Regions from separate parts of the Rhizobium sp. N621 genome, predicted to be linked through region 1. Evidence: riboswitches for the same ligand, from Rfam matches in the RefSeq annotation. Region 1 holds a riboswitch; each other region holds the start of a gene.
What was found. Region 1 has a riboswitch for cobalamin ahead of nrdH (glutaredoxin-like protein NrdH). Riboswitches for the same ligand answer to the same signal wherever they lie in the genome.
Positions count from the first base shown of each region.

Region 1 (9,839 bases):
TTCTCGGTCGCCGGCTTCCATTCCTGCTCGGTGTATTTGTCGAAATAGTCGCCGCAGGCATATTTCGAATTTTCGAAGCCCTTGAAGCTTGTGCCGCGTTCGACCGCCAGCAGGTTCGAGGCGCGGATCGCGTGATAGGTCACCGTATAGAAATAGATGTTGGTGAAATCGACGCCTTCCTCCGAACCGTAGAAGATGCGCTCGCGGGCGAGATAGCCGTGCAGGTTCATCTGGCCGAGCCCGATCGCATGGCTCTCGTCATTGCCCTTCTCGATCGACGGCACCGAGGCAATATGGCTCATGTCGGAAACGGCCGTCAGCGCCCGGATCGAGGTCTCGATCGTCTTGCCGAAATCGGCGGAATCCATGGCTGCGGCAATGTTCAGCGAGCCAAGATTGCAGGAAATATCCTTGCCGAGATGCTTGTAGGAGAGGTCGTCATTGTATTCGCTTGCCTCGCTGACCTGCAGGATCTCGGAGCAGAGATTGCTCATCGAAATGCGCCCGGCAATCGGGTTCGCCCGGTTCACCGTGTCCTCGAACATGATGTAGGGATAACCACTCTCGAACTGAATTTCGGCGAGCACCTGGAAGAATTCGCGCGCCTTGATCTTCTTCTTCGAGATGCGAGCATCCGCCACCATCTCCCGGTACTTTTCCGTCACCGAAATCTCCGTGAAAGGCACGCCGTAGACGCGCTCCACGTCGTAAGGCGAGAACAGATACATATCCTCATTGTTTCTCGCGAGTTCGAAGGTGATGTCGGGCACGACGACACCGAGCGACAGCGTCTTGATGCGGATCTTCTCGTCGGCATTTTCGCGCTTGGTGTCGAGGAAGCGCATAATGTCGGGGTGATGAGCGTTGAGATAAACGGCGCCGGCTCCCTGACGGGCACCGAGCTGGTTGGCATAAGAGAAACTGTCTTCGAGCAGCTTCATCACCGGAATGATACCCGACGACTGGTTCTCGATCTGCTTGATCGGCGCGCCGGCCTCACGGATATTTGTCAGCGACAGCGCCACGCCGCCGCCGCGCTTCGACAATTGCAGCGCCGAATTGATCGACCGGCCGATCGATTCCATATTGTCCTCGACCCGCAGCAGGAAACAGGAAACCAGTTCGCCGCGCTGCTTCTTGCCGGCATTGAGAAAGGTCGGCGTCGCCGGCTGGAAACGGCCGGAAATGATCTCGTCGACCATGTCGCGGGCAAGGGCCTCGTCGCCCCGCGCCAAGGTCAGCGCCACCATGCAGATGCGGTCCTCATAGCGCTCGAGATAACGCTTTCCGTCGAAGGTCTTCAGCGTGTAGCTGGTATAATATTTGAAAGCGCCGAGGAAAGTGGGAAAACGGAATTTCCTGGCATAGGCCCGATCGAAAAGGTCGCGGACGAAATTGAAGGAATATTGGTCGAGCACCTCCTGCTCGTAATAGCCCTCAGTGACGAGGTAATCGAGCTTTTCTCGAAGATTGTGAAAAAACACGGTGTTCTGGTTCACATGCTGCAGGAAATATTGCCTGGCCGCCATGCGATCCTTGTCGAGTTGGATCTTGCCGTCATCGTCATAGAGGTTCAGCATCGCGTTCAGCGCGTGATAATCGAGCGTTTCAGCCGCCTTCAGCGGTTTTGCGCCCGCATCCCGCGTCAGATTTGTTCCCGTGTCCAAAATCGTCCCATCCCGTCTTTGACATTGGCGACATCCTCGGCCGTTCCCAGAAGCTCGAACCTGTAGAGATACGGCACCTGGCACTTCTTCGAGATGACATCGCCGGCTAGCCCGTAGGTCTCGCCGAAATTGCTGTTGCCCGCGGCAATCACGCCGCGGATGTTGGAGCGGTTTTCCGCATCGTTGAGGAAGCGGATCACCGGCTTGGGCACGGCTCCCTTTACGATCCCGGGGCCGCCGTCGCCGCAATAGGTAGGCAAGATCAGCACATAAGGTTCCCGGATATGGATGTCCTCAGCGCCAAGGGGAATGCGCGCCGCGCGCAGCCCCAGCTTCTCGACGAAACGATGGGTATTTCCGGATCGGCTGGAATAATAGACGATCAGCCCCATCGCTTTTCTCAGCTCAGGAAAGCGCGCTGATCATGTCGGGTCGGAAACCCGCCCAATGCTGGCTGCCGGCAACCACGACCGGAACCTGCATGTAGCCCATGCCGCGCACACGTTCGAGCGCTGCGGCATCCTGGGAAATATCGACGATTTCATAGTCCACGCCCAGGCGGTCGAGGGCGCGGTAGGTGGCGGTGCATTGGACGCAGGCCGGCTTGCTGTAAACGGTAACGCTCATCATGTTCCTCGTGATGTCAATGGATTCAGGACGCAGGGCTGGATCGGGCGCCGTACGGCGTCCGGGACAATGCTTGACAATGATGTGGCAAGGTTGGCGCTTTAAACGCCTGATATCATCCCTCGCAGGATGTGCGCGGGCGACGGCCTTGATGTTCTCGACATGACTTCAAACCCCGAAGTGCTCATGCGGACGTTCGGGGCAGCGCAACAGACGCGGATTCATTCCGCCTTCGTAGACGCGACCTTCCGGACACCCCGCCCGTGGACGTTTCGTTCGAGGCAGGTCTCCTGGCTCACGGGTCGAAGCACTCTGCCCCAGCCTTCCCAAGGCATCATGCCTCAGTGACCTGAAATCGGGCAGTTGCTCGCCGCTTACAGTTGCGGGGGCAGCTCCGGCATCGCCGCGCCATGATGGCGCCACGCACCGTATTCCCGTCTTAGCCCTCAATCCTCACGAATCGAGGGAACCTCGAACACTAGATATAGTACGCGAATCCAAATTCACGTCAACGGATGGTTTGTGCATTGCGTTACGGCAGGTTTGAAATCGCTGTATTCCTGTGAAAAACAGGGATAACGAAAGCTTAACGAAAACAGGCTGTGGAGAAGGCCTCGACGTGAACCGGCCGACAAGCTGGCTCCTAGGCTGCTGACAAAGCACTGCAACCCGCGACGTCATCCTCGGCCTTGTGCCGAGGATCTGCGCACGTCCAATTAAGCATCTGAAAATTAAACCGTTTTCCTGCCTGATAGTTGCGGTGGTTAGATGCTCGGCACAAGGCGGAACATGATGGAGGAGACTTTGTCAGCAAACTGAGAGCCGGCAGATGGCCGGCTCCGCTATTTTCGATTCCCCGGGTAGGCCGGAATCGGCAGTCTTCCCGCCGCCAGTCGGGTTCATACCTTTATCCGAAGCAATCGCAGCGCATTGATCGTCACCACCACGGTGGCGCCGGTATCGGCGAGGATCGCCGGCCAGAGCCCGGTAATGCCGGCGATCGTGGTCACCAGAAAGAAAGCCTTCAGCCCGAGCGCGATGGTGATATTCTGCAAGATATTGCGCATCGTGCGCTTGGAAAGCGCGATCATCCGCGCCACGTCGCCGACGCGTCCGTGCAGCACGGCGGCATCGGCCGTCTCCAGAGCCACATCCGTGCCGCCACCCATGGCGATGCCGATGTCGGCGGCGGCGAGCGCCGGCGCGTCGTTGATGCCGTCGCCGACCTTGGCGACGACGAAACCTTCGCGCTTCAATTCACCGACGACCCGCTGCTTTTCCTCGGGCATCATCTCGCCGCGCCAGTCGATGCCGAGCATGCCGGCGACGGCGGCCGCCGTCCGCTTGTTGTCGCCCGTCAGCATCATCGCCTTGACACCGGCCGCCTTGAGCGCCGAGAGCCCCACTTCGGCATCCTCGCGCGGCTCGTCGCGCATGGCGATCAGGCCGGCCGCAGCGCCATTGACGAGCAGCACCGATACGCTCTTGCCGTCATCATTGAGCCCTGCAATACGCGCCTCCTGTTCCGCGTTGAGCGCCCCACGCTCGCGTGCGGCAGGCGGCGACAAGAGATCCACTGTCTCGCCGCCGACTTTGCCGGTGACACCCTTGCCCGGCAGCGCTTCCAGTTCGAAGGCGGGCGGCACGGGCACGCCGTCCGCTTTGGCGCGGTGGAGAATCGCCAGTGCCAGCGGATGGCTGGAGCCCTGCTCGAGCACAGCCGCGCGCGACAGGAGCTGCGCCTCGCTCAATCCGAAGGAAAGGATGTCGGTGACCCGAGGCTTGCCTTCCGTCAGCGTGCCCGTCTTGTCGAAGGCGACCATCGTCACCTTGCCGAGCGTCTCCAGGACCGCGCCGCCCTTCATCAGCAATCCGCGCCGTGCGGCCGCCGACAGCGAAGCGGCGATCGCCGCCGGCGTCGAGATGACAAGGGCGCAGGGGCAGCCAATCAGCAGGATGGCAAGGCCTTTGTAGATCCATTCACTCCACGCGCCGCCGAAAAACAGCGGCGGAATGACCGCGACCAGTGCGGCGACGACGACGACACCTGGCGTGTAGTAGCGCGAAAACCGATCGATGAACCGCTCCGTCGGCGCCTTCGATTCCTGCGCTTCTTCCACCAGCTTGACGACGCGAGCAATGGTATTGTCGGCAGCGGCTGCCGTGACGCGAACCCTGAGCACCGCATCGCCATTGACCGTACCGGCATAGACGACGGCATCGACGCCCTTACGCACCGGCGTGCTCTCGCCCGTCACCGGAGCCTCGTCGATCGCGCTCTCGCCTGATACGATGACGCCGTCGGCAGAGATGCGGTCGCCGGGACGAACCATGATGACCGCGCCGACGGCAAGACTTTCCGCCGGCACCTCGCGCATCTGCCCATTGTCTTCGAGCAGCGCGGTCTTCGGCACCAGGGCCGTCAGCGACTGGATGCTTTCACGCGCCCTGCCCGCCGCCACGCCTTCGAGCAGCTCGCCGACGAGGAACAGGAATACGACCGTTGCCGCTTCCTCGCCCGCATTGATAACGACGGCGCCGACGGCGGCGATCGTCATCAGCATCTCGATCGAAAACGGCGTGCCTGACAAAGCCGCCATGACGGCTCGCCGCGCAATCGGCAGCAGACCGACCAGTATCGCGACCAAGAAGGCATAGGACGCGATCGCCGGCACCAGATGGCCGACGGCATAGGCGACAACGAGTGCCGCACCCGAAAAAATGGTCAGGCGGCCTTTCCTGCTCCGCCACCAAGGACCGGTCATCAGCGCATGGTCGTGCCCATGCAGGCCTTCGATTTCCTTCTCGTCATGGGCATGGTCGTGATCATGCCCGGCACGGTCGTGATCTCCATGGCCATGAGCGGCATGATCGTGATGATGGTGCGGGCGGCCTTCACGCGCGGGCGTCGCATTTCCGGTAAAGGGCGAGACGGAATAACCAAGCCCCGTCACCTTCCTCTCGACTGCCTTGAGATCGCTGCTGCCGTCATGCCGGACGATCATGGTGCCTGTCACCACCGAGACGGTGACATCGGCAACGCCTGCTATGCGCCTGACTGCGGTGTCGATCTTGCTCGCGCAGGCGGCGCAATCCATGCCGCCGACCCTGTATCGTGTCACGCTCGTCTCAGCCATATCCGCTTCCTTGTCAAACAGAAGCATCCCCCCTACATCCTCTAGCGACTAGAGGTGCAAGAGAAAAATCATGAAAAAGATCACGATTGGCGAGGCGGCCCGTCGAAGCGGCGTGAAGGTGCCAACGGTGCGCTATTACGAAAGCATCGGCCTGCTCGCGGCGCCGAGCCGCAGCGAAGGCAACCAGCGATCCTTCGAACCTGCCGACATCAGCCGCCTCGCTTTCATCCGCCACGCGCGCGAGCTCGGTTTCGAGATCGAGGCGATCCGTACGCTGCTCACGCTGCAGGATGATCCGAACCAGTCCTGCGCCTCGGCCGACGCCATCGCCAAGGCTCGCCTCGTTGAAGTCGAGCAGCGCATCCGCAGCCTGACGGCGCTTAAGGCAGAGCTCGAAATCATGGTGGAGAGTTGCGGCCACGGCCGCGTCGATCAATGCCGCGTTATCGAGGTTCTCGCCGACCACGGTCAGTGCACGCATTCGCACCATTGACAAATCTGCACCCTTGCAGGTGATCGGCGCCCGCGGCAAAACTGCGCCGGAAAGAATCGGGCGAAGACATCATGAGCCAGAAACGGATTGCGATCATCGGCGGCGGCCCGGCGGGCCTTGCGGCTGCCGAGCGGCTGTCGCTCTCCGGCCACGCGGTGACGGTCTACGACGCCATGCCGACCTTCGCGCGCAAGTTCCTGCTGGCCGGCAAGTCGGGCCTCAATATCACCCATTCCGAGGACTATGCCCGCTTCGCCACGCGTTTCGGCGCGGCTTCAGCCCGTCTTCGTCCCGCTCTCGATGCCTTTACCCCTGGCGATGTCACGGATTGGGCCGCAGGGCTCGGCACCGAGACCTTCGTCGGTTCCTCCGGTCGGGTTTTCCCGAAGGTGATGAAGGCTTCTCCTTTGCTGCGTGCCTGGCTCAAACGGCTGGAAGAACGGGGTGTCGCGTTTCGCACCCGCCACCACTGGACCGGCCTCGTCGAAGACGGTTATGTTTTCGAAACGCCGGAAGGGCGTAGCATCATCCATTGCGACGCCGCCCTGCTAGCGCTTGGCGGCGCAAGTTGGCCGCGCCTCGGCTCGGATGCTGCTTGGCTGCCCTGGTTGGCCGAGAGGGGCGTCGAGATCGACGCCTTCCGACCCGCCAATTGCGGCTTCATCGTCGGCTGGAGCGCCAGCTTCAGTGCGCATTTCGCCGGCGAGCCCGTCAAATCGGTCACCGCCACATCCGAAGCCGGCACCTTTCCGGGCGAGTTCGTCATCACCGGCAGCGGCATCGAGGGCAGCCTGGTCTACGCCCATGCGGCTAGCCTCCGCGACCGGCTGCTGCACCACGGCAGCGCTACCCTGACGCTCGACCTCGCCCCGGGCCGGCCGATCGAAAGGCTTGCGCGCGACCTGGCGCGGCAGGACACCAAGTCGAGCTTCTCAAACCGCCTGCGCAAGGGTGCCGGGCTTGACGGCGTCAAGGCGGCATTGCTGCGCGAACTCGCGCCGGACCGCGACCGAGCCGACCCCGAACGTCTCGCCGGCGTGATCAAGGCTCTGCCGGTACCGGTTCTCGAGACGAGGCCGATCGCCGAGGCGATCTCCTCTGCAGGTGGCATCCGCTGGAGCAGCATCGACGAAGACTTCATGCTGAAGGCGCTGCCGGGCACCTTCGTCGCCGGCGAGATGCTCGACTGGGAGGCGCCGACCGGCGGATATCTCCTCACCGCCTGCCTTGCGACCGGCAGGGCGGCGGCGCGCGGCATCGAGGCCTGGCTGTCGCGATAAACATCGATGGTTTTGAACCAGATCTAGATCAATGACGTGGAGCACGATGTCGTGCAACGATCCCTGAAGCTTTTCAGCACTGCGTCTGATCACCTAGGGCGAAGAGGGGAGATGGCCGGGCGCGCAATTGCAAACCGGCCGCTTTTCCATCAGACTATGCTGAAGTTCCGTGGGAGGAGCAGATGCAGGAACAGTCAGCACATGCGAAGCATGTGTACATCTCTGCGCAACGGAATTCCGCTGCCGCGAGTTCTCCGATCGTCGCGTCGTGGCGGCGGTGTATGACCATGCATCGCCTCGTCCCCGAGGACGAGCGCGCGCCGATGCGCCTGACCGACCAGGAATTTCTTGACGCTCGCAAACAATCCGAACAGCTGATCGCCGGCGCAACCGAGGAACTTGACCGCCTCTTCACCACGGTGGGCAGGGCCGGCTGCTGCATTCTTCTGACGGACAGGCAGGGCATCGCGCTGGAGCGCCGGGGCTCTGCCGGCGACGACAAGGATTTCCACGATCTTGGCCTCTGGACCGGGTCGGTATGGACCGAGGCGAGCATGGGCACCAACGGCATTGGAACCGCCCTTGCCGACGAGCGCTCCGTCGCCATTTTTCGGGATCAACATTTCTTCTGCTCGAATATCCGCCTGAGTTGCACGACGGCCCCGATCCGTGATCATCGCGGTGAACTCGCCGCTGCCCTCGACATCTCGACCTGCCGCGACGAGGTCAACGAGATGACGCTGGCGATCCTCACGCAGACCGTACGCGACGCGGCGATGCGCATCGAGCTAAATCTGTTTCGATCGGCCTTTGCCGGCGCCCGTTTCCTGATGGTCCCCACGAGCGCCAATTCCGCGGCCGCCCTGCTCGCCGTCGACAGGCACGATCTCGTGCTCGGCGCCACCCGTGCCGCCCGGATCGCGCTACAATTGGACGACAAACGGATCGCGGCCGGCATCCCCGCCGCCGATGCGCTCCATGAGGCCGCCATCTCACAACAGGAAGAGATTGTCGAAGCAGAAAAAGCGGCCTTGCTGCGCGCGCTATCGCGCACCAGCGGCAATGTCTCGCAGGCTGCGATCGCCCTCGGGATCAGCCGCGCCACGCTCCACCGAAAGATGAAGAAATTAGGCCTGCATTAAATCAGGCTCCGGCGGTTCCATAGGACATCGCAATCAAAACGCGACCCTGTCGCATGTCTGCGACAGTGTGCGCTGCGGTATTGATCCTCCACCCTGTTCCCTTCGGCAAAACGCGCACATTTTGCTCCCACTGGTTCGATTGGAACCTGGACCATCAAGGGAGGATGACATGCTTCATCAGAAAATCGTGGAATCGCCGTTCAAGCTGAAATACGGCAACTATATCGGCGGTGAATGGCGCGAGCCGGTCGAAGGCAGATACTTTGAAAACGTGACGCCGGTCACAGGCGGCAAACTCTGCGACATCCCGCGCTCCGATGAAAAGGACATCAATCTCGCGCTCGACGCGGCCCATGCGGCCAAGGAAAAATGGGGCCGCACTTCCGCCGCCGAGCGCTCCAATATCCTCATGAAGATCGCCCAGCGCATGGAAGACAAGCTGGAACTGCTCGCCCAGGCCGAGACCTGGGACAATGGCAAGCCGATCCGCGAAACCATGGCGGCCGACATTCCGCTGGCGATCGACCACTTCCGCTACTTCGCCTCCTGCATCCGTGCCCAGGAAGGCTCGATCGGCGAGATCGACCAAGATACCGTCGCCTATCACTTCCATGAGCCGCTCGGCGTCGTCGGCCAGATCATTCCCTGGAACTTCCCGATCCTGATGGCGACCTGGAAGCTGGCGCCGGCACTTGCCGCCGGCAACTGCGTCGTGCTGAAGCCCGCCGAGCAGACCCCCGCTTCGATCCTGCTCTGGGCCGAACTTGTCGGCGACCTCCTGCCACCCGGCGTGCTCAACATCGTCAACGGCTTCGGTATCGAGGCCGGCAAGCCGCTGGCGACCAGCACGCGCATCGCCAAGATCGCTTTCACCGGCGAAACGACGACCGGTCGGCTCATCATGCAATATGCCAGCCAGAACCTCATTCCGGTGACGCTGGAGCTCGGCGGCAAATCGCCGAACATCTTCTTCGCCGATGTGATGGCCGAAGACGACGACTTCCTCGACAAGGCGCTCGAAGGCTTTGCGATGTTCGCCTTGAACCAGGGCGAAGTCTGCACCTGCCCGAGCCGCGCCCTCGTTCAGGAATCGATCTACGACCGCTTCATGGAAAAGGCCGTCAAACGCGTCGAGGCGATCAAACAGGGCAACCCGCTTGATCCGGAAACGATGATCGGCGCCCAGGCATCGACGGAGCAGCTTGAGAAGATCCTCGCCTATCTCGACATCGGCAAGCAGGAAGGCGCTCAGGTTCTGGCCGGTGGCTCGCGCAACAATCTCGGCGGCGAACTGGCGAACGGTTATTACGTCAAGCCGACGATCTTCAAGGGCCACAACAAGATGCGCGTGTTCCAGGAAGAGATCTTCGGACCTGTGGTCTCGGTCGCGACCTTCAAGGATGAGAAGGAAGCGCTCGAAATCGCCAACGACACGCTCTACGGTCTTGGTGCCGGTGTCTGGAGCCGCGACGCCAATCGCTGCTACCGTTTCG
Region 1 is NZ_CP013495.1:3,996,659-4,006,497, forward strand. Features, by position in the region: gene nrdE (class 1b ribonucleoside-diphosphate reductase subunit alpha) at 1-1,667, opposite strand, end outside; gene nrdI (class Ib ribonucleoside-diphosphate reductase assembly flavoprotein NrdI) at 1,646-2,059, opposite strand; gene nrdH (glutaredoxin-like protein NrdH) at 2,073-2,294, opposite strand; cobalamin riboswitch at 2,558-2,783, opposite strand; gene AMK00_RS19200 (heavy metal translocating P-type ATPase) at 3,194-5,431, opposite strand; gene AMK00_RS19205 (MerR family transcriptional regulator) at 5,502-5,924, shown strand; gene AMK00_RS19210 (TIGR03862 family flavoprotein) at 5,996-7,204, shown strand; gene AMK00_RS19215 (helix-turn-helix domain-containing protein) at 7,387-8,346, shown strand; gene adh (aldehyde dehydrogenase) at 8,516-9,839, shown strand, end outside.

Region 2 (9,839 bases), 1.4 Mb from region 1:
CGAGTATCTCGGCGCCCTGCACCAGCCGGCCGGTGTTGATGGCCTGATCGAGCAGCGCCCTGACGGAATTGATCCAGTATTCCGAAGCGATATCGGGGGTGCCTTTCTCATTCATCGAGGCGAAGGTCGGAAGGGTGTCACCGTCGACGATGGTGACGGAACAGCCATAGCCCTTTTCTAGGATGATCTTGTCGAAGTTTGCGGCAATGCCGGCCGAGGCCCATTTCATCTCGGCGATCGAAACTTTGCCGCATTCGGCGGCTTCGACCGGCGCGGTCGCGCTAAAAAGAGCCGCGGCAAAGACGGCAGAAATCAAAAGCGTCTTCATCGTCTTCCCCGAATTGTTCTTAGGCAACGTGCTGCCGGGATTCAGCTGGCGGCGATGCCGCAACTGGCTTTTCCCGTTCACGGGCGCCGTCCTACCGGCTCCTGCAACTCGTCGCAGACCAAATTTGGCAATGGCGTATTTTTTTTGAAGCCTACGCGTTCGCTCGCAGAAATCAACCGTCTTCCGCTCGTGGTTGCGGTACTAAATTATTGAATTCGAAGAATATAGTTCGTAGCTGAAATTTCCCCGGATCGAAAATGGACGCTGTTTGCGAACGCCGGCGCAATGGTGGCGGAAATTCCGCCTGGGCAGATCAAAAAAAGTCGAAATTAACATTTGCGTAAGCCTTCAATAACTCTCCGGTAAGAATGTGCCGTTATCTGTTGGGGCGTGGCGGCAACGACCGCTGCTTCTCCGGTTCAGGTAGTGCGTACCGGAGAAAGCGAGCTTCGCCGTGTAGGGGCGAAGACGCCTGAGTTTTCGGCAAACCGCGCAGAGCCAAGGCCATGCGCGGTTTTCGCGCTTTCACAAGAATATCCGAAGTCTTGACCCGGGATCGGCGGCCATTGTAGGCCTCCGGCTAGTGCATCGGCCCGAAAAATCCGAACCGATTTTCGGACGCGCGATGCCTTAGGGAAAGGCGGCCGCCATGGCAAGAGCGATCATGCTGCAGGGAACCGGCTCGGATGTCGGCAAGACGGTGTTGGTGGCTGGTCTCTGCCGGCTGGCGGCCAATGCCGGGCTGACCGTGCGGCCGTTCAAGCCGCAGAATATGTCGAACAACGCGGCGGTCGCCGATGCCGGCGGCGAGATCGGCCGGGCGCAATGGCTGCAGTCGCTCGCCGCCCGAACGCCGTCCTCGGTTCATATGAACCCGGTGCTGCTCAAGCCGCAATCGGAAAGCGGCAGCCAGATCATCGTGCAGGGCAGGGTGTTCGGACAGGCGAAGGGGCGGGATTATCAGCGGCTGAAGCCGCAACTGCTCGGCGCCGTACTCGAAAGCTTCGATAAGGTGTCTGCCGGCGCTGACCTCATCATCGTCGAGGGCGCCGGCTCGCCGGCAGAAATCAATCTCAGGGCCGGCGACATCGCCAATATGGGCTTTGCGACGAAAGCGGGCGTGCCCGTCGTGCTCGTCGGCGATATCGACCGGGGCGGCGTCATCGCCTCGCTGGTCGGCACGAAGGCGATCCTCGACGAGGGCGATCGAGCGATGATCGCGGGCTATCTCATCAACAAATTTCGCGGCGACATCTCGCTGTTCGACGACGGTATCCGCGCCATCGAAGGCTTCACCGGCTGGCCCTGCTTCGGCGTCGTGCCGTGGCTGCAGGCTGCCGCGCGTCTGCCGGCCGAAGATTCGGTCGTGCTCGAGCGGCTGGCGAGGGGCGGTGCCGGGGCGCTGAAGATCGCCGTGCCGGTGCTGCCGCGCATCGCCAATTTCGACGACCTCGATCCGCTGAGGGCGGAGGCGGATGTCGAGCTGGTCTTCGTGCGCTCAGGCGAGCGGCTGCCTGCCGATGCGAGCCTCGTCATTCTTCCAGGGTCGAAATCGACGATAGCGGACCTCGCCGATTTCAGAGTTCAAGGCTGGGACCGCGATCTTGCGGCACATGTCCGGCGCGGCGGGCGGGTGATCGGCATCTGCGGCGGCTATCAAATGCTCGGTCGCATGGTGCATGACCCGCGCGGCATCGAGGGCGGCACGAACGAGACGCCGGGGCTCGGGCTTCTCGACGTCGAAACCGAGATGGCGCCTGAGAAGACCGTGCGCAACAGCCATGCCCGCTCGACCGAATATGACGCGCCGCTTTCCGGCTACCAGATCCATCTCGGCATCACCCGCGGCCCGGATTGTGTCAGGCCTTCCGCGATCGTCGACGGCGCGCCCGATGGAGCGGTTTCGGCGGATGGGCGGATCATGGGCACCTATCTACACGGGCTCTTCGGGAGCGATGCCTATCGCGCCCGGCTGCTGGAAAGCTTCGGGCTTTCCGGCGGACAGGGGAACTACCGTGAGAGCGTGGAGCGGGCGCTTGATGAGGTTGCCGGGGAACTGGAGCGCTGCCTGGATGCGCGGTGGTTGGGTGAATTGCTGGAGGTCGGGAGAATTTACTGAGCGCAAGGGCAGTGAAGAGTGAGCCGTATGGCCCCCTCATCCGACCCTTCGGGCCACCCTTCTCCCCGCCGGGGTCTGCCGGGGCGAAGAGGGGAGCAAGCCGCCGACCATCGTTTTCCTACCGTAATGGTCTCAAATGGGAGCGAGGCGCTGCCCCGAGTCCCTTCTCCCCGGCGGGGAGAAGATGCCGGCAGGCAGATGAGGGGGCCACACGGCGCATACCTATCTGTATTCTCTATCACATAATTCGCGCGGGAGTAGTATCGCAATGCGAAGCAGGCTAATAAGTAGTGTGTGCGGCTAGGCCCTTTCGGCACCTGTCCTGTTGTTCCCGGCACCGGCCTCGATGGTGACGCCCATTCCAGGTTTCCCATCCTCATGCGGAGGTTTCCAAAATTAAAGATCATATCCAGTGGGTTATAGAGCAGGGAATCACCAGCGAGCATATCGGCGATCTCGTCGCCGGCCTGTGTGAACGGCTGATCGCGGACGGGTTTCCGATCTGGCGCGCAAGCATCCGCATGCCGTCCCTACATCCGATGTATCGCGGCATCGCCGCCAATTTCATGCGGGGCGGTGAGACTGTTCTCGAGAATGCGGAGCACGGCAGCGAGACCGAGCGCAACTTTGAGAAGACGCCGATATTCTATCTTCTGAACCGCGGTGAGAAGACGGGGCGGTGGAACCTGGCGAAAGGCGAGGGTCTCCACTATGGCGAGCTCTACGAATTTGCGCTTGCCGGTGGCACGGACCATGTGGTCAATCTTTTCGAGTTCCCGAAGGAAGTCGCGCTGCGCGGGCTCGGTTTCTCTCTAACGAGCGATTCTCCGGGCGGATTTTCAGATGATCAGCTGGCGATCATCGATGAACTGTTCCCAGCGCTGGGGCTTGCCGCTTACCGTGTCGCGGTTTCCAAGACCGCGACCGATATCCTCGCCGTCTATACCGGCGCCAGGACGAGCGCGCGCATCCTTGCCGGTGAAACCCGCAGGGGGATGGGCGGCTCCATCGATGCCGCCATCCTGCTTGCTGACCTCCGCAACTTCACGGCGCTGACCGAGGCCTATCAGCCGGGGGAGATCGTCGGCTTTCTCAACGAGCACTTCGAACTGATCGACCGGCACGTCGAGGAGAATTCCGGCGAGATCCTCAAGTTCATGGGCGATAGCGTGCTGGCAATCTTTCCGACGGACACCGAGGATCCGCAAATGGCTTGCAAAGCCGCATTGGCTTCGGCGCAGAACCTGCTGAGGGCAAACGAGGAGCTCAATCGCGAACGGACGCTGAATGGTGGCCCCGATATCGGGATTGATGTCGTCTTGCATCTCGGCGAGGTTTTTTACGGAAATGTCGGTGCCCAAGGCCGGCTGGACTTCACCGTGATCGGCAGGGCCGTCAACGAGGCTTCGCGGCTTGAAAAGCTGTGCGGAGCGCTTGAGCAGCCGCTGCTGCTGTCGGAGAGCTTCGCAGCGACCTGCGCCGTGCCCTGCGACTATCTCGGGTCTTTCGAGCTGCGTGGCGTTTCCAAGAGAGTCGACGTCTTCAGGCTTGCCGGCGCCGCTTCTTAAGGCTCGCTCAAATCTCGCCCGACACCTCGCGGCGGCGGCGGTCGAGTTCTTCGCTGTAGCGGCGCAGCGTGTGGCTTTCGCTGAGCTGTCCCACCACCTTGCGCTCGATCAGATTGTTGACGACGGCGAGCGCTTCGCTTTCGCTCTTGTCGAAGATCGCCGCCGCCTGCTTGGCATTCATCTGCGGCTGCAGGAAATCATTGCGGTAGCGGACGAAATCGGCAAGCGTCTGGCTCTCGTCCTGGGCGTCGGTCGGGTTGGCGTAGATCTCAGGCACCAGCACGAGACCGGCATATTTGTCGTTCTCCTCAACGAGAATGACGCGTTGGGTTGAGCCGATCGGGAAGGTCTTCTTGAACTCCTCCAACGAGATATCGGCCCTTGCCGTTTTCACGTCGGCGCGCATCAGCTTGTTCACCGTCAGATTGCGGATCCAGCCAACGTCGTGGGCGCTGCGGATGCTTTCGCCGCGCAGGTGGAAGCGCCATGTGGCAAAGGAGTAGCCGAAGGTCGAGCGCACGACGAGCGAGGAGGTGATGACGGCGGCAAGAACCAGTGCCGTGATCGGAAAATCACCGGTGATTTCGAGCGCCAGGAAGGTCATCGTCAGCGGCCCGCCAATGACGGCGACCGACAGGGAACTCATCCCGACCACGGCATAAATGACCGGCGTCAATGTCGCATCGGCGAAATAGGGAGCGCAATAAGCAAAGAGCTTGCCGAGCAGGGCGCCCATGAACAGCGAGGCGAAAAACAGCCCGCCCCTGAAACCGGAGCCGATCGAGATCGCCGAGGCAAGGGATTTCAGGAGGAAGAGACCGATCAGCGCCGGGATCGCCACGTCGCGGGACAGGTTGAGATGCAGCGCGCCGTGGCCGGCCGAAAGAACCTGGGGGGAGATCATGGCGAGAAGCCCGACGATGATGCCGCCGAGCGCCGGGCGAAAGGGCGGGGCGATCGAGCTTTTGCGCGCCACCTCCTCGATGAAGGCTACGCCCTGCATGAGGAGAATGCCAACGCCGGCGCAGAAGACGCCGAGCAGCAGCGCCGGGATATAATCGGCCGGCACGACCGAGCCGAAGCTGCCGATATCGATGGTGAAATCGCCCTCGACAAGCAACCTTGCGATGAGGGTTGAAACGAGGGCGGAGACGACGACCGGGGTCAACGACACGATGGTATAGGTGCCGATGATCAGCTCGAAGGCGTAGAAGGCGCCCGTCAGCGGCGCGTTGAAGGCGGCGGCGATGGCGCCGGCCGCGCCGCAACCGACGAGGATGCGCAGGTCCGAGCGGCGTAGCTGCAGCTTCAGGCCGAATTTGGAGGCGATGCCGGCGGCGAGCTGGGTATAGCCGGCCTCCAGGCCGACGGAGGCGCCGAAGCCGTTGGAGATCAGGTTCTGTACGGCAACGATGATGCTATCGGTCAGGGAGAGGCGGCCGCCATGCAGTGCGTTCGCCTCGATCGGGTCGACCATTGGTTTCTTGCGCCGTTTGGCGAGGACCAGGAGCAGTAGGCCGAGCAGGGCGCCACCGATGACGGGGGCGGTGAGCAGCAGCATCTTGTCCTCGATGGCAGACGCGCTCAGCCTGTCGCTGTCGGCGATGCCGAAAACAAGCTGGTGCAGTTGGTTGGAGACATAGCTCATGCCGGTCACGGCAAGGCCCGAAGCGATGCCGACGATGGCGCCTGTCAGCGACAGGCCAACTTCGCTGCGGCGCGTCAGCGCACGCAGCCGCCCCGGATCGAAGAAAACACGCAGCGTGCGCAGGCGGCGCCGATCCAATTTCATAAGCATGGCTAGACAACTAGGCGAGGAGAGGCCGGGTCAAGGGCGGAGGTGCGGTTGCCTTGCAACGCAATTGCGGCGAAAAGCCGACCGGCGGGTCAAATATTTATGACGTAAGCATCTGATAAAAGACGATATTTCCGGTAGAGTCAGTGGTGTTGGCTGGCCTTTCGCGCAACGTTGCGGGAAGGTGTTTGCGAAGGTCGGTTGACTTCACCCGCCGGCTTGCCTAACCATCCGAGGAATAACGGATGGTTCCGGATCGGCATTTCGCTTTCCGGATGAAAAGGGAATGTGACGGGGCGGACCCACATCGGGCGCCTTCATCACAGCCGACCCCGCGACTGTAGAGCGGTCAGGGTCTTCCATCCGGCATCGAACCCTTTCGGCTGGCGGGCTGCAATCGTGCAGGCGGGTGGGATGGGCGACATGCCGGAAAAGCCACTGGAAATGCATGGTGATCAACCGGGGTCGGACGCCTCTATCTCTACGAATCGTCCACCTTTTCATCGAGGCAGCCGGGAAGGCGAGGCAGATCCGCTGGCACGATCAGGGGCGACCGGGCTTCCGGTTCGCCCCGATCGCCGCCGATAACCGCGAGCCAGGAGACCTGCCTTCCGTGCCGGGCGAAAAGCCCAACCCTGGGCAAGAGACCCGCTGCCAGCACGGAGGTTGTTTTGGCTGAACGAACGAATTCAGTGCCGCCTGCGGTGGTGCGATACAGTGGCGGCGGTGCGGTGATTTCGGCCGCTTATGTCGAGTATGCGGGTGTCACAGCCTCGACGGCTAACGGCCACATCTTCTCTCCGAAGGCCGCTTCAGTATGACCACCACCCTCATCCTCGGCGGCGCGCGCTCCGGCAAATCCCGTTTTGCCGAAAATCTCGTTATGGCAAGCGGCCTCGAGCGCCACTACCTCGCCACCGGCCGTGCCTGGGACGAGGAGATGCGGACGCGTATTGCCCAGCACAAGGCCGATCGCGGCCCCTCCTGGACGACGCATGAGGAGCCCCTCGATCTCGTCGAGAAGCTTACCGCCATCGACGGCGAGAGGCGCATTGTGCTGATCGACTGCCTGACGCTCTGGGTGACCAATCTGATAATGGAGGAGCGAGATATCCCAGCGGAGTTTACGGCGCTCGCCGATTTCCTGCCTAGCGCCAGGGCGCGGATCGTCGTTGTTTCCAACGAGGTTGGCCTTGGCATCGTGCCTGACAATCGAATGGCGCGCGATTTTCGCGACCATGCCGGACGGCTGCACCAAATAATCGCGGCGAAGGCCGACGAAGTCTATTTCATCGCGGCCGGTCTGCCGTTGAAAATGAAGGGTTGAAGTTCCATGAACCAGCAGAAAATCCCCGCAACCGTCATCACCGGCTTCCTCGGCGCCGGCAAGACGACGATGATCCGCAACCTGCTCACCAATGCCGGCGGCAAAAAGATTGCGCTTATCATCAACGAGTTCGGCGATCTCGGTGTCGATGGCGAGGTGCTGAAGGGCTGCGGCGCGGAGAATTGCAGCGAGGACGATATCATCGAACTCACCAATGGCTGCATCTGCTGCACCGTCGCCGACGATTTCATCCCAACGATGACGAAGCTTCTGGAGCGCGAACAGCGGCCCGACCATATCGTCATCGAAACCTCCGGCCTCGCCCTGCCGCAGCCGCTGGTCGCCGCCTTCAACTGGCCTGATATCCGCACCCAGGTGACCGTCGACGGCGTCATTACGGTGGTCGACAGCGCGGCCGTTGCCGCCGGTCGTTTCGCCGACGACCATGATGCGGTCGAGGCGGCGCGTAGCGAAGACGACTCGCTCGATCATGAGAGCCCGATTGAGGAGCTGTTCGAAGACCAGCTCACATGCGCCGATCTCATCGTGCTCAACAAGACCGACCTGATCGATGGCGATGGCCTGGGCCGCGTGAAGAGCGAAGTTGCCTCCCGCGTCGCCCGCAAGCCGGTCATGATCGAGGCCATGAATGGCGAGGTGCCGGCCGGCGTGTTGCTCGGCCTCGGCATCGGCACGGAAGACGATATCGCCAACCGCAAGTCCCATCACGAGCTGGAGCACGAGGAAGGGACGCCGCACGACCACGACGAATTCGACAGCTTCGTTGTCGAACTCGGCGCCGTTTCCGATCCGACAGGCTTTGTCGAGAAGCTGAAGGACATCATCGCTGAGCATGACGTGCTGCGCCTCAAGGGCTTCATCGACGTTTCGAACAAGCCAATGCGCCTGCAGTTGCAGGCCGTCGGCAGCCGCATTGACCAGTATTTCGACCGCGCCTGGGCAGCGGGCGAGGCGCGCCGCACGCGCCTTGTCGTCATCGGCTTGCACGAAATGAACCAGGACGCGGTGCGCAAAGCGATCGAAGCGCTCATTCAGGGATAATCGATGCATCTGCTTCTGGCCCAGCAGGGAACGATCAGCGACGGCGAGGAGGCGATCGACCTCGGCCAGTCGCCGGGCGATATCCTGTTCCTGTCGGCTGCCGACACCGAGCTTGCCGCGATCGCGGCCGCCTATCGCGAGTGTGAGGGGATGTCGCATTCGCTGAGGCTCGCGAACCTGATGAGCCTCAAGCATCCGATGTCGGTCGATACCTATGTCGAGCGAACGGCCCGGCACGCCAAGCTGATCGTTGTGCGGGCGCTGGGTGGGGCGAGCTACTTCCACTATGCGCTGGAGGCGTTGCATGCGGCGGCAACCCGCAACGGTGCGCTGATCGCGGTGTTGCCTGGCGATGCCAAGCCGGATGCCGGGCTGGTTCCTTTCTCCAATGTTGACCTCGACGATCTCAACGCGCTCTGGGCCTATCTGATCGAAGGCGGCGACGCCAATGCGCGGGATTTTCTCACTTATGCATCGGCGATGCTGTCAGGGGCGGAGAAGCCGGCGCCGGCCGCGCCTTTGATGAAGGCTGGCATCTGGTGGCCGGGGCGGGGGCTGGTTGGAACTGAGGAGTGGAAGAGGCTGGTTTCTGGCACTTCTGCGGAAGCACCCCCCTCTGTCCTGCCGGACACCTCCCCCACAGGGGGGGAGATCGGCAAGGAGCGAGACCGTCGCCCTACATCAGTTGTTTGGAGAAGCCCTGTCGGCGACTCGATCTCCCCCCTTGTGGGGGAGATGCCCGGCAGGGCAGAGGGGGGTACCGCACGCGCGGACGAAGATAAGGGCGAACATTCGACGGAAAAGGTGGATACCGAACTTACGATCCGCTCTATCGTCGCCATCGCGTTCTACCGCGCCCTCGTCCAAAGTGGAGAAACCCGACCCATCGAAGCCCTGATCGAGGCGTTGCAAGCGCAGGGCCTGCACCCGCTGCCGGTCTTCGCCTACAGCCTCAAAGACCCCGTCTCCAAAGGAATCCTCGAATCCATCTTCGCCCACCTCAAGCCCCATGTCGTCATCAACACCACAGGCTTTGCCGTCTCCGCCCCTGGTGCCGATCGCGAGCCGACCGTGCTTGAGGTCAATGACGCCATCGTGCTGCAGGCAATCCTGTCGGCCTCGTCGCGGGACGCCTGGGAGGCTTCGTCTCAAGGTCTGTCGGCGCGCGACCTCGGCATGAATGTGGCGCTGCCCGAAGTCGACGGGCGCGTATTGGCGCGGGCGGTGTCCTTCAAGACGGCGGCGCGTTACGACACGGCTGTCGAGGCGAACATCGTCGCCAGCCTGCCCGATGCCGGTCGAGTGCGCTACACGGCGGAGCTCGCCGCCAACTGGGCGCGGCTGCGCGGGACGCCCGCCAATAGGAGGCGCATCGCCCTCGTTATGGCGAATTATCCGAACCGCGACGGCCGGCTCGGCAACGGCGTCGGGCTCGACACGCCGGCCGGCAGCATCGAGGTGCTTCGGTCGATGGCGGGTGCGAATTATCCGGTCGCCGATGTTCCGGCCGACGGCGACGCGCTGATCCGCCATCTGATGGAGGGGCCGACCAATTCCGGGCATGACGACCGGGTCATCCGCGAGGCTCTTTCGCTCAGTCGCTACAAAAACTTCCTGGAATCTCTTCCCAAAAAGATTCA
Region 2 is NZ_CP013495.1:2,613,628-2,623,466, reverse strand. Features, by position in the region: gene AMK00_RS12760 (glycine betaine ABC transporter substrate-binding protein) at 1-328, opposite strand, end outside; gene AMK00_RS12755 (cobyric acid synthase) at 978-2,447, shown strand; gene AMK00_RS12750 (adenylate/guanylate cyclase domain-containing protein) at 2,843-4,015, shown strand; gene AMK00_RS12745 (chloride channel protein) at 4,023-5,813, opposite strand; cobalamin riboswitch at 6,040-6,188, shown strand; gene cobU (bifunctional adenosylcobinamide kinase/adenosylcobinamide-phosphate guanylyltransferase) at 6,628-7,137, shown strand; gene cobW (cobalamin biosynthesis protein CobW) at 7,144-8,199, shown strand; gene cobN (cobaltochelatase subunit CobN) at 8,203-9,839, shown strand, end outside.
Region 2: linked by a shared signal. The riboswitch ahead of cobU (bifunctional adenosylcobinamide kinase/adenosylcobinamide-phosphate guanylyltransferase) and the one ahead of nrdH (glutaredoxin-like protein NrdH) in region 1 are both predicted to bind cobalamin.

Region 3 (9,839 bases), 1.5 Mb from region 1:
CCGGAGATTATGCCGGATCTCGCCCGCGCCGCCCGCCCCGACGCAATGATCTGCACTGGCCGCTCGGACTTTGCCAACCAGGTCAACAACGTCCTCTGCTTCCCCTACATCTTCCGCGGCGCGCTCGATTGCGGCGCCGAGACGATCAATGAGGAAATGAAGATGGCGGCCGTGCGCGCTATCGCAGCGCTTGCCCGCGAAGAACCCTCCGACGTCGCTGCCCGCGCCTATTCCGGCGAGACTCCGGTCTTCGGCCCCGACTATCTGATCCCTTCCCCCTTCGATCCGCGCCTCATCCTGCGCATCGCCCCTGCCGCCGCAAAGGCCGCCGAACGGAGCGGCGTCGCGCGCCGCCCGATCCAGGATTTCGACGCCTATCTCGATCAGCTGAACCGTTTCGTCTTCCGTTCCGGCTTCGTCATGAAGCCGATCTTCACGGCGGCAAAGACCGCCGAGCGCAAGCGCGTCATCTTCTCCGAAGGTGAGGATGAGCGCGTGTTGCGCGCCGCCCAGGTGCTGCTCGAGGAAGGCTTGGCCAAACCGATCCTGATCGGCCGCCCGCAGGTCATCGAGACGCGCCTCAAACGCTACGGGCTGCGCATCCGGCCGTTGCAGGATTTCGAGGTCATCAATCCGGAAGACGATCCGCGTTTCCGCGAATATGTCGATCTCTATTTCTCGCTCGTCGGCCGCCGCGGCGTCATCCCGGAAGCCGCCCGCACCATCGTGCGCACCAATACGACTGTCATCGGCGCGCTGGCGCTGAGGCGCGGCGAGGCCGATGCGCTGATCTGCGGCCTCGAAGGCCGTTATGAAAAGCACCTGCGCGACGTGCGTCAGATCATCGGCAAACGCAAGGATGTCCGCGATTTCTCGGCGCTGAGCCTGATGATCTCGCAGCGTGGCGCCACCTTCTTCACCGACACCTACGTCACTTTCAATCCGAGCGCCGAAGAGATCGCCGAGGCGACTGTCATGGCGGCCGAGGAAATCCGCCGCTTCGGCATCACGCCGCGCGCTGCCCTCGTCTCGCATTCCAATTTCGGCTCGCGCGAGTCCGAAAGCGCGACAAAGATGCGCAACGCGCTACAGCTTGTACGCGACGCTGCCCCCGATCTCGAAGTCGATGGCGAAATGCACGGCGAAAGCGCCATCACCGAAGCGCTACGCAAGCGCGTCATGCCGCACACCACGCTGCATGACGAGGCGAACCTCCTCGTCTTCCCGAACCTCGATGCCGCCAACATCACGCTCGGCGTTGTGAAGTCGATGACCGACGGCCTGCATGTCGGCCCGATCCTGCTCGGCGCCGCCATGCCGGCCCACATCCTCGCACCCTCGGTCACCTCTCGCGGCGTCGTCAACATGGCCGCACTCGCCGTCGTCGAGGCATCGCAGCCGGCGTGAAAGCTGCAGGCTGCTGATAAAGTCGGCAGGGCCTATTTCGTGATGCTCGGGCTTGTCCCGAGCATCTCCAGCGGTTGATATGCTAGAGATGTCACGCACCCTGTACCGATAGCCGTCCTCCATCCGCAAGCTCATCCGCGCGTTCGTTGCCGGCGATGCCGCAATGACCCTTGCACCAGGCAATGGTTACCAGGGCATTCTGTGATAGTTGAAGATCGACCGCTTTCCAGAGTTCCGCATTAGCGATGGTCCGGCTTCGGGCGTGCCCGTTCGGACCGCTTTTCTTCCAGCCGTTATTCTTCCAAATGTGCCGCCTGTCGTTGCAGCCTTTGACGGCATAGATCGAATCCGACCAGATGGTCGCGGCTTCGCCCGTTGCTTCGCTATTGATCCACATGACTGCCTGCAAGACGGCGGTCAATTCCATCGAATTATTGGCGGAATCACGCACACCGCCGAAGCTGGATGCGATTTCCGCCGCCTCGCGATAGACGACAAAGGCCCAGCCTCCGTGCCCGGAACAGGGGTCATAACAACCGTCCACGAAGACGTGGAGCCCGTGTTGAGCTTCCGGCACCCCGGCTGTCATTGCGGGGCAGCATAGCTCGGTGGAAATGACTGCCATTTTCGCCTTCGCTAAGCCCGTTGCCCGAAGCGGACATTGGAATTGTACCTTCCGTTGTGTCAACTACTGATGTCAGCGGCGCCGATGGTCTGGCAGCCGCTTCTGGCCTTGGCCCAAAGCAGGCATTGCTCTGGGCCAAAGGCTGAACGGTCTGGAGACGGCGACGTCAGTTGTTCGCAGATCGTTTGGGAGGCTCGGCCAGGTTGATCCGGTTGCCCTCACCGTCGAATATCTGAGCCACGCGCCCAAAGTCGCCTTCGATTTTGTTGGCGAGTTGCAAGCCCTGACGCGAAAGCCTTTCGAGCTCAACCTCGAGCTCGGGGACGACGATCGTTATGATCCCGTTGCCGGCGCGTTCGTTATCCTTCCAGACCTGCAGGCCGGCTCCGCCCATATTACGCCACTGAGCCATGCCCGGTATCGGTTTGCTATCTGCGGGACGTCCCATGAGCTTCTCATACCAGATGAGCGCCTCGTCAAAGTTGGAAACGGCGGCGGAGGCGAAGATGCTCTGGACAGTTATTGAAGTGGTGGTCATGTCGTACTCCTTGGTTGGACAAACGGATGTCGTGAAGGAGTTGTCGATTTCGACAGGCCGCGCAAAAAAGCTCGCATCAACACAAAACTTTTGAGCGCTGTTCTTCGAGGTGGCGTCGTTCTGCCTCCGACCAACACAATCCGATAGCGATCGTGAAAGCTTCCGCCGCCTCGACATGCCTGCCTAGATCGGCGCAAATCTGCGCGCGGGCCGTCCAATACGGCAGGTAGTCGGCCATTCGCGGATCGCGGGCAAGCGCATGTATGTCATCAAGAGCCGCGTCCACCTGCCCTATCCGCATGAGGGCCACGCACCGATTGAGTGTCACGACAGGCGACGGGGCAATCCTGCCCAGCACGTCATAGAGAGAAACGACGGCCTGCCAGTTTGAGATACCGCTCAAACGGCGCGCGACATGAGCAGATTGGATGGCCGCCTCGATCTGGTAGCGGCCGGTCGGACCGTTTGCATTTGCTTCTCTGAGGAGTCCTTCGGCGAGGCGCAATTGCTTGCGATCCCAAAGTCCGACATCCTGGCTGTCCAGCGGTACGAATGCGCCGTCGGGGCCTCTGCGAGACGATCGCCGCGCCTCCGTATAAAGCATCAACGCGAGAAGACCTTTCGGTTCCGGCTCTTGCGGAAGCAGGGATACGACCACGCTTGCGAGCCAGATTGCCTCTTGTCCAAGCGCTTCCGCCCCGTCGATGTCCATCCACCCGCTGGTATAGGCGGCATAGATGGAGGCGAGTACAGGCGGCAAGCGGTGCGACAGTTCCTCCTTCTCCGGCACAAGGAACGGAATTTTCTCATCTCTGATCCTCGCTTTGGCTCTTACAAGCCTCTGCCCCATGGCCCCAGGAGAGACGAGAAACCGTGCGCCGATATCTGCAGCGGTCAAGCCCAGCACGGTCTGGAGGATCAGCGGCGTTCGCGCCGAGACATCGATGCCAGGATGTGCGCAGGCAAACATGAGCGCCAGTCGCCTGTCCGCAATCTCCTCGTCCATTTCCGCCGCGGTCGAGAGTTCCTCGGTAATGAGAGCAAGATGATCGGCGCTCTTCGCCTTCACTTTGTGCCTGCGCCAGTCATCGAGCTTGCGCCTGCGGGCGATGGTCAACAGCCAGGCATCGGGGTTGTCGGGCACGCCATCGACAGGCCATTTTTCGAGAGCCGTGAGGAAAGCCGTCGCGAGCGCATCCTCGGCGGACGCGATATCACCCAAGCGCCCGCCAAGATAAGCGACGAGTCGGCCGTAGCTCTCGCGCGCCACCCGCTCTGCTACACCTCGGGCAACGCTGGAACCAGAAACCGTCATTCCGCATATTCCGACGCGTCCCTGATGCGACGAACCTCAACGGTTCCCCAGGTCGCGGCAGGGCAGCGTGCCGCCCATTTGTTGGCCTCGTCCATATCGGCGACGTCGATGATAAAGTACCCACCGAACTGTTCGCGAACATCGGCATAAGGGCCGTCCAGAACGCTGACCTCGTTTCCTTGAACACGAACGAGACTGGCCTCAGAGGAGCTGACGAGCGCATTGCTCGAGACGAACGCAGCCGCCTTCTCCAGCGCTTGTTGATAGGCATACATCTGCCCCATGAAACGCGCCATGTCCTCGGGCGCTATGGAGTTCCCGGCAGTTTCGTCCGCATGCAGCATCAGCATGTAGCGCATTGCTTCATCCTCAGTGAAAGCCAATTCCCCACAGGAACGAGCGCCGAGAATAACAATTCGTATGAAGAAGGGAACTGCTGTTGACGGCTCCAGTGTCCGCCTCCGGGTGCAATGCTGTGCCGACTTACCTGACGGAGGATTACCTGCATCTTCTGGATAAAATCTCGAAAATGCGCTAGGAATTGATCCAAGCTTATTAAGAGAAACACGTTAAGAGACAAGGTACGGCGGATGGACGCCACCTTTGACCGATCGACACTTTCTCATTCCCGGACAACGCCGTGAAACGCCGAAACCTGTCTCTTGCTCTTGTGCTTGCGCTGGCATCGCCGGCCGCCGCACAGAGCAGCGCTATTTGCAATGACTTGCGCGGTCGCCTTGCCGACCTACCACGATCGATCGGCAACAATAACGGTCCGGAAGCCCGCCAATACGCCAGCGCAATCGCCGAGCAAAACCTCGAATTGCGCAAAGTCCGCAACGATCTGCGCAGCTATGGCTGCACCTCAGGCAGCATGGTCGTGATCGGCGGTGAGAATGCCGATTTTTGCGCCGAGCTTTCTGACGCCGAAGCCCGGATGATCGAGAATATCCGCTATCTCCAGGACCGCCGCAACGAGCTGCGCAGCCAGGCCGGCGATGACGACGCGCGCCGAGAATTGACGGCGGCACTCGAACGCAATGGCTGCAACAGCGAAAATTTCTATGCCCCGACAGAGCGCAGCGCCAGCGAGCCCGCCCCAAGCGTAGAGGAACAGGCGATGCGCACCGACACATTCATCCCGCTCGGCGGCGGTGAAGAGGCCGATCCGCGTTATGGTCTGCCGAGGACCGAAATGTTTTCGCCGGTCAGCACCATCTGCGTTCGCAGCTGCGACGGCGGCTTCTTCCCGATCAGTTCGAACACCACCTCGGTCGATTTCGGCCGCGATGCCCAGACCTGCGCCAAGATGTGCCCCGGCATCGAGACCGAGCTCTTTTATCGCGACGTGACCAGCACCGAAGCCTCGAACATGATTTCGGCCGCAACGGGTGCGCCCTATAGCGCCATGAAGAACGCCTTCGCCTACAAGAACCGCGCGCCTGGCGAAAAAAATTCCTGCGCCTGCAATCTCACCGCCTATTACGAGGAGATGCGCGGCAAACAGGCCCTGAGCGAACCGCCGCAGCAGGGCTCGATCACGACGGTCCGCACCAATCCGCCGGCGAAAGATACCGCGGCAGCACCAGCCCCGCCGCAGCCATCCGTTCCCGAACGTCCCTACGACCCCACGCAGAACAAGGTCCGTCAGGTCGGCCCGCAATTCCTTGCCGGCGACCAGGGCTCGATCGACCTTGCCAATCCGGCAACGCCGGGCCCGCAACCACAACAGCAGTAATCGCTAAGGGTCGTTGCGTCCCCATCCATCATGGAACACGAGTTCCTCGAGCGGTAGCCGCTGCCGCCAACCTTTGACCGAGAGTTCCGGTTCATCATAAAGCCGGTCGACAAAGCCGGCACAGAGCCACGCGACCACCTCGATATGCTCGGGTATGCCGAGAATTGTTTTCAGGTCGCCTTCACGAAAGATGCTGACCCAGCCGATGCCGACCCCTTCGGCGCGGGCCGCAAGCCAGAGATTCTGGATTGCGCAAACGGTCGAATAGGAATCCATCCGCGGATTGTGCGTCCGTCCCAGCACCACGCTGCCGCCGCGGGTGGGATCGCAGGTCACGCATATGCCGAGCGGCGCCTCCACGATGCCTTCGAGCTTGAGGGAGCGGTAGGCCTGCCGCCGTTCGCCGTCGAACATCAGTGCCGCCTCTTCGTTGGCCTGTGCAAAAGCGTCCCGGACACGCGCGCGCACGGATTCGCTTTTCACCAGGATGAAGTTCCACGGCTGCATGAAGCCGACGGAGGGAGCGTGATGGGCGGCCATCAGAAGCCGCGCCACGACATCGTCCGGCAACGGATCGGGCAGGAACTGGCTGCGCACGTCGCGTCGGGTCAGGATCGCGTGATACACGGCCTCGCGTTCGGCCGGAGAAAAACCGGATGCCTCCGACAGGGCATCCTCAACAAAGGGTCGCATCGTCAAATCCCCAACAACGCAACCGCCCGCCGTCCGCGCGGGTTGGGTCTATCTTGCCAGGCCGGTCTTCTGACTTGGCGTCATCCGTCTGCCGCAGCCTTCCCGGCCAAAGCCAGTGGCATGATGAAGCGGCGGGCGTCGGCCTTACAGCGTTGGGCACGTTCCGGTCTTGCACCGGATTCCCGATTCTCCCGCGTGAAAGCGGGCACCTGACGAGGTATCTATTTCAGGAAAGCGCTTCGCGGGCAAGCGGAGGCAGCCGAGCCCGATGAGGCCGTTAGGCAAACAGCGATTTTTCCGCCTGACGTGCCGGTGAACAGGCGGCGGCCGGTCACGACCACGCTCGCAAATGCATTGGAGACTGCTGCACGCCCAAGCCCTCTTTCAGGCCGCAGATTCTGCGTGACAACGGAAGGCCGCCACGCTAAACACGCCGCATGTCGGTCACTTCTGTCTACGCCTCGCGATTTTATTGGTACCGCTGCTCCCAGCGGATGCGGGCCCGTGCGTAACTGAATTCGACGCGACGACCACCCGAACAGCCGCTAGTCTACCTGGCGGCTTTTTTGTTCCGCACGGTATGACCAAACAGGAGCCATGCCGTGCCCGATACCATTGATGATCTGCGTATCCTCGAAATCACCCCGCTCACCAAACCCGCAGATATCATCGCGGAAATCCCCCGAACCGTTGCCGTCAGCGAGACGGTGACCAGCAACCGTCATGCGATCCATCAGATCCTCGAGGGAGAAGACGACCGCCTGATCGTCGTCATCGGCCCCTGCTCCATCCACGATCCGGTTGCCGCACGCGAATATGCCGCGCGGCTGGCCGAGCAGCGACAGCGCTTCTCCAGTGATCTGGAAATCGTCATGCGCGTCTATTTCGAAAAGCCCCGCACCACGGTCGGCTGGAAGGGTCTGATGAACGACCCGCATCTCGACGGCAGCTACCGCATCGAGGAAGGGCTTCGCATTGCCAGGCGCCTGCTGCTCGACATCAACGCAATGGGCCTGCCCGCTGGGGTTGAATTCCTCGAGACGATCACGCCGCAATACATTGCCGACCTTGTCAGCTGGGGCGCGATCGGCGCGCGTACGACCGAAAGCCAGATCCATCGCCAGCTCGCCTCCGGCCTCTCCTGCCCGATCGGCTTCAAGAACGGCACCGACGGCGGCGTCCGTGTCGCGCTCGACGCCATCCTGGCCGCATCGCAGCCGCATCACTTCCCCGCCGTCACCAAGGACGGGCAGGCCGCCATTGCCTCGACGAAGGGCAACGAGGACTGCCACATCATCCTGCGCGGCGGCAAACAGCCGAACTATGAAGCGGACGATGTCGAAGCTGTGGTCGGCGAGGCCGTCAAGCTAGGCGTGACCCCGCGCATCCTGATCGATGCCAGCCATGCCAACAGCCGCAAGGATCCGATGAACCAGCCGCGCGTCGTCAAATCCGTGGCCTCGCAGATCGCCGCCGGCAACCGCCACATCAAGGGTATGATGATCGAGAGCAACCTCGTCGCCGGCCGCCAGGATCTCGTCCCCGGCAAACCGCTGGTCTACGGCCAGTCGATCACCGATGGCTGCATCGACTGGGACATGTCGGTCGCCGTACTGGAAGACTTGGCGAAAGCCGCTGGCGCGCGGCGCAAGGCGGCAGCGGCTTAATCAGCCGGGAAATAGCGCACATAAGCGAATTCTTCGCCATCAGGAGACCAGCAGGGCACATTGATCGTGCCCTGCCCACCGAAAAGTTCGAACAGCGTTTTCAGGTTGCCGCCATCCATGTCCATCAGCCGCAGCCGCACGTCGAGATCGCGCGGATGATCGAAAACCGAGGGGTCATAGGACAGGATCAGCACCTTGTCATTTTTCGGCGACGGATGGGCGAACCAATTGCCCTGATTGTCCGAGGTCACCTGCTCGAGGCCCGTGCCGTCGGGGTGGATACGCCAGATCTGCATCAGCCCGGTGCGGCTGGAATTGAAGTAGATCCATTGTCCGTCGGCCGAATAATCCGGTCCATCGTTGCGGCCTTCGCCATGCGTCAGCCGCGTCTCGGCGCCGCCGTCAACGGAAATGGTATAGATGTCAAAGAGATCGTCGCGGATGCCGCAATAAGCGAGCTGACGCCCGTCCGGCGACCAACCATGCCAGTAGGAGGGGTGGTTTTCAGTGACGAGCCGCGGCGTGCCGCCTTCGATCGGCAGGATATAGATGGCCGACTTGCCGAATTCGGTCTTGTCCGAGATGACGATTTCGGTGCCATCAGGTGAAATGCCGTGATCATTGTTGCAATTGACGGCAAAGCCCGTATCGACCCTGACCACCTCGCCGCCATCGAGCGGCAGCCGGAAGAGCAGCCCGTCGCCGTTGAGCAGCAGGTAGGAACCATCAGGCGAGAAGTTCGGCGCTTCCACCAGCCTGTCCGTTTGCCAGACCTCGCGAGCCCTGCCCGTCCCCACATTGTAGATCTCGACCGAGCTGCGCATGTTGCCTCACTGATATGTCGATTGCGTCAGCGATCGCGGAATCGATTGGTGATCGGATAGCGCCGGTCGCGGCCGAAATTCTTCTTGGTGATCTTCACGCCCGGCGCCGATTGCCGGCGCTTATATTCGGCGAGATAGAGCAGATGCTCGACCCGGTGAACGGTCGCTACGTCATGGCCGCGCGCGACGATCTCCTCAACAGCCATTTCCTTCTCCACCAGGCACTCGAGAATATCGTCGAGAACGGGATAAGGCGGCAGCGAATCCTGATCCTTTTGATCGGGACGCAGCTCGGCCGATGGTGCCTTGTCGATGATATTCTGCGGAATCACTTCACCCGACGGGCCTAGCGCGCCCGGCGGCACATTCTCGTTGCGCCAGCGGGCTAGCGCATAGACCTGCATCTTGTAGAGGTCCTTGATCGGATTGAAGCCGCCGTTCATGTCGCCATACAGCGTGGCGTAGCCGACCGACATTTCCGACTTGTTGCCCGTCGTCACTACCATCGCGCCGAACTTGTTGGAGATCGCCATCAGGATGACGCCGCGCGCGCGGCTCTGCAAGTTCTCCTCGGTGATTCCGCTCTCCGTACCCTCGAAGAGGTTGGACAGCGAGCTGCTGAAGCCGGTCACCGGCTGCTCGATCGGTACGATGTCATAGCGGCAGCCGAGCGCCTTGGCGCAGTCGGCTGCATCCTTCAGTGAATCTTCCGACGTGTAACGATAGGGCAGCATCACCGTTCGCACCCGCTCCTCTCCGAGAGCATCGACCGCGATCGCTGTGCAGATCGCTGAGTCTATGCCGCCGGAAAGGCCGAGAACGACAGTTTTGAAACCGTTTTTATTGACGTAGTCGCGGAAGCCAAGCAGGCAGGCGCGATAATCGGCCTCCTCACCCTCGGGGATACGCGCCATCGGCCCTTCGGCGCAGTGCCAGCCGGCTCCCCCACGTTTCCATGTCGTCACTGCAAGCGCTGTCTCGAACTGGCTCATCTGGAAGGCGAGCGATTTGTCGGCGTTGAAGGCGAAGCTC
Region 3 is NZ_CP013495.1:2,478,002-2,487,840, forward strand. Features, by position in the region: gene AMK00_RS12050 (NADP-dependent malic enzyme) at 1-1,407, shown strand, start outside; gene AMK00_RS12055 (ribonuclease H family protein) at 1,499-2,032, opposite strand; gene AMK00_RS12060 (VOC family protein) at 2,199-2,570, opposite strand; gene AMK00_RS12065 (RNA polymerase sigma factor) at 2,647-3,885, opposite strand; gene AMK00_RS12070 (YciI family protein) at 3,882-4,244, opposite strand; gene AMK00_RS12075 (DUF2865 domain-containing protein) at 4,526-5,623, shown strand; gene bluB (5,6-dimethylbenzimidazole synthase) at 5,627-6,316, opposite strand; cobalamin riboswitch at 6,359-6,544, opposite strand; gene AMK00_RS12085 (3-deoxy-7-phosphoheptulonate synthase) at 6,919-7,983, shown strand; gene AMK00_RS12090 (TolB family protein) at 7,980-8,807, opposite strand; gene AMK00_RS12095 (NAD+ synthase) at 8,834-9,839, opposite strand, start outside.
Region 3: linked by a shared signal. The riboswitch ahead of bluB (5,6-dimethylbenzimidazole synthase) and the one ahead of nrdH (glutaredoxin-like protein NrdH) in region 1 are both predicted to bind cobalamin.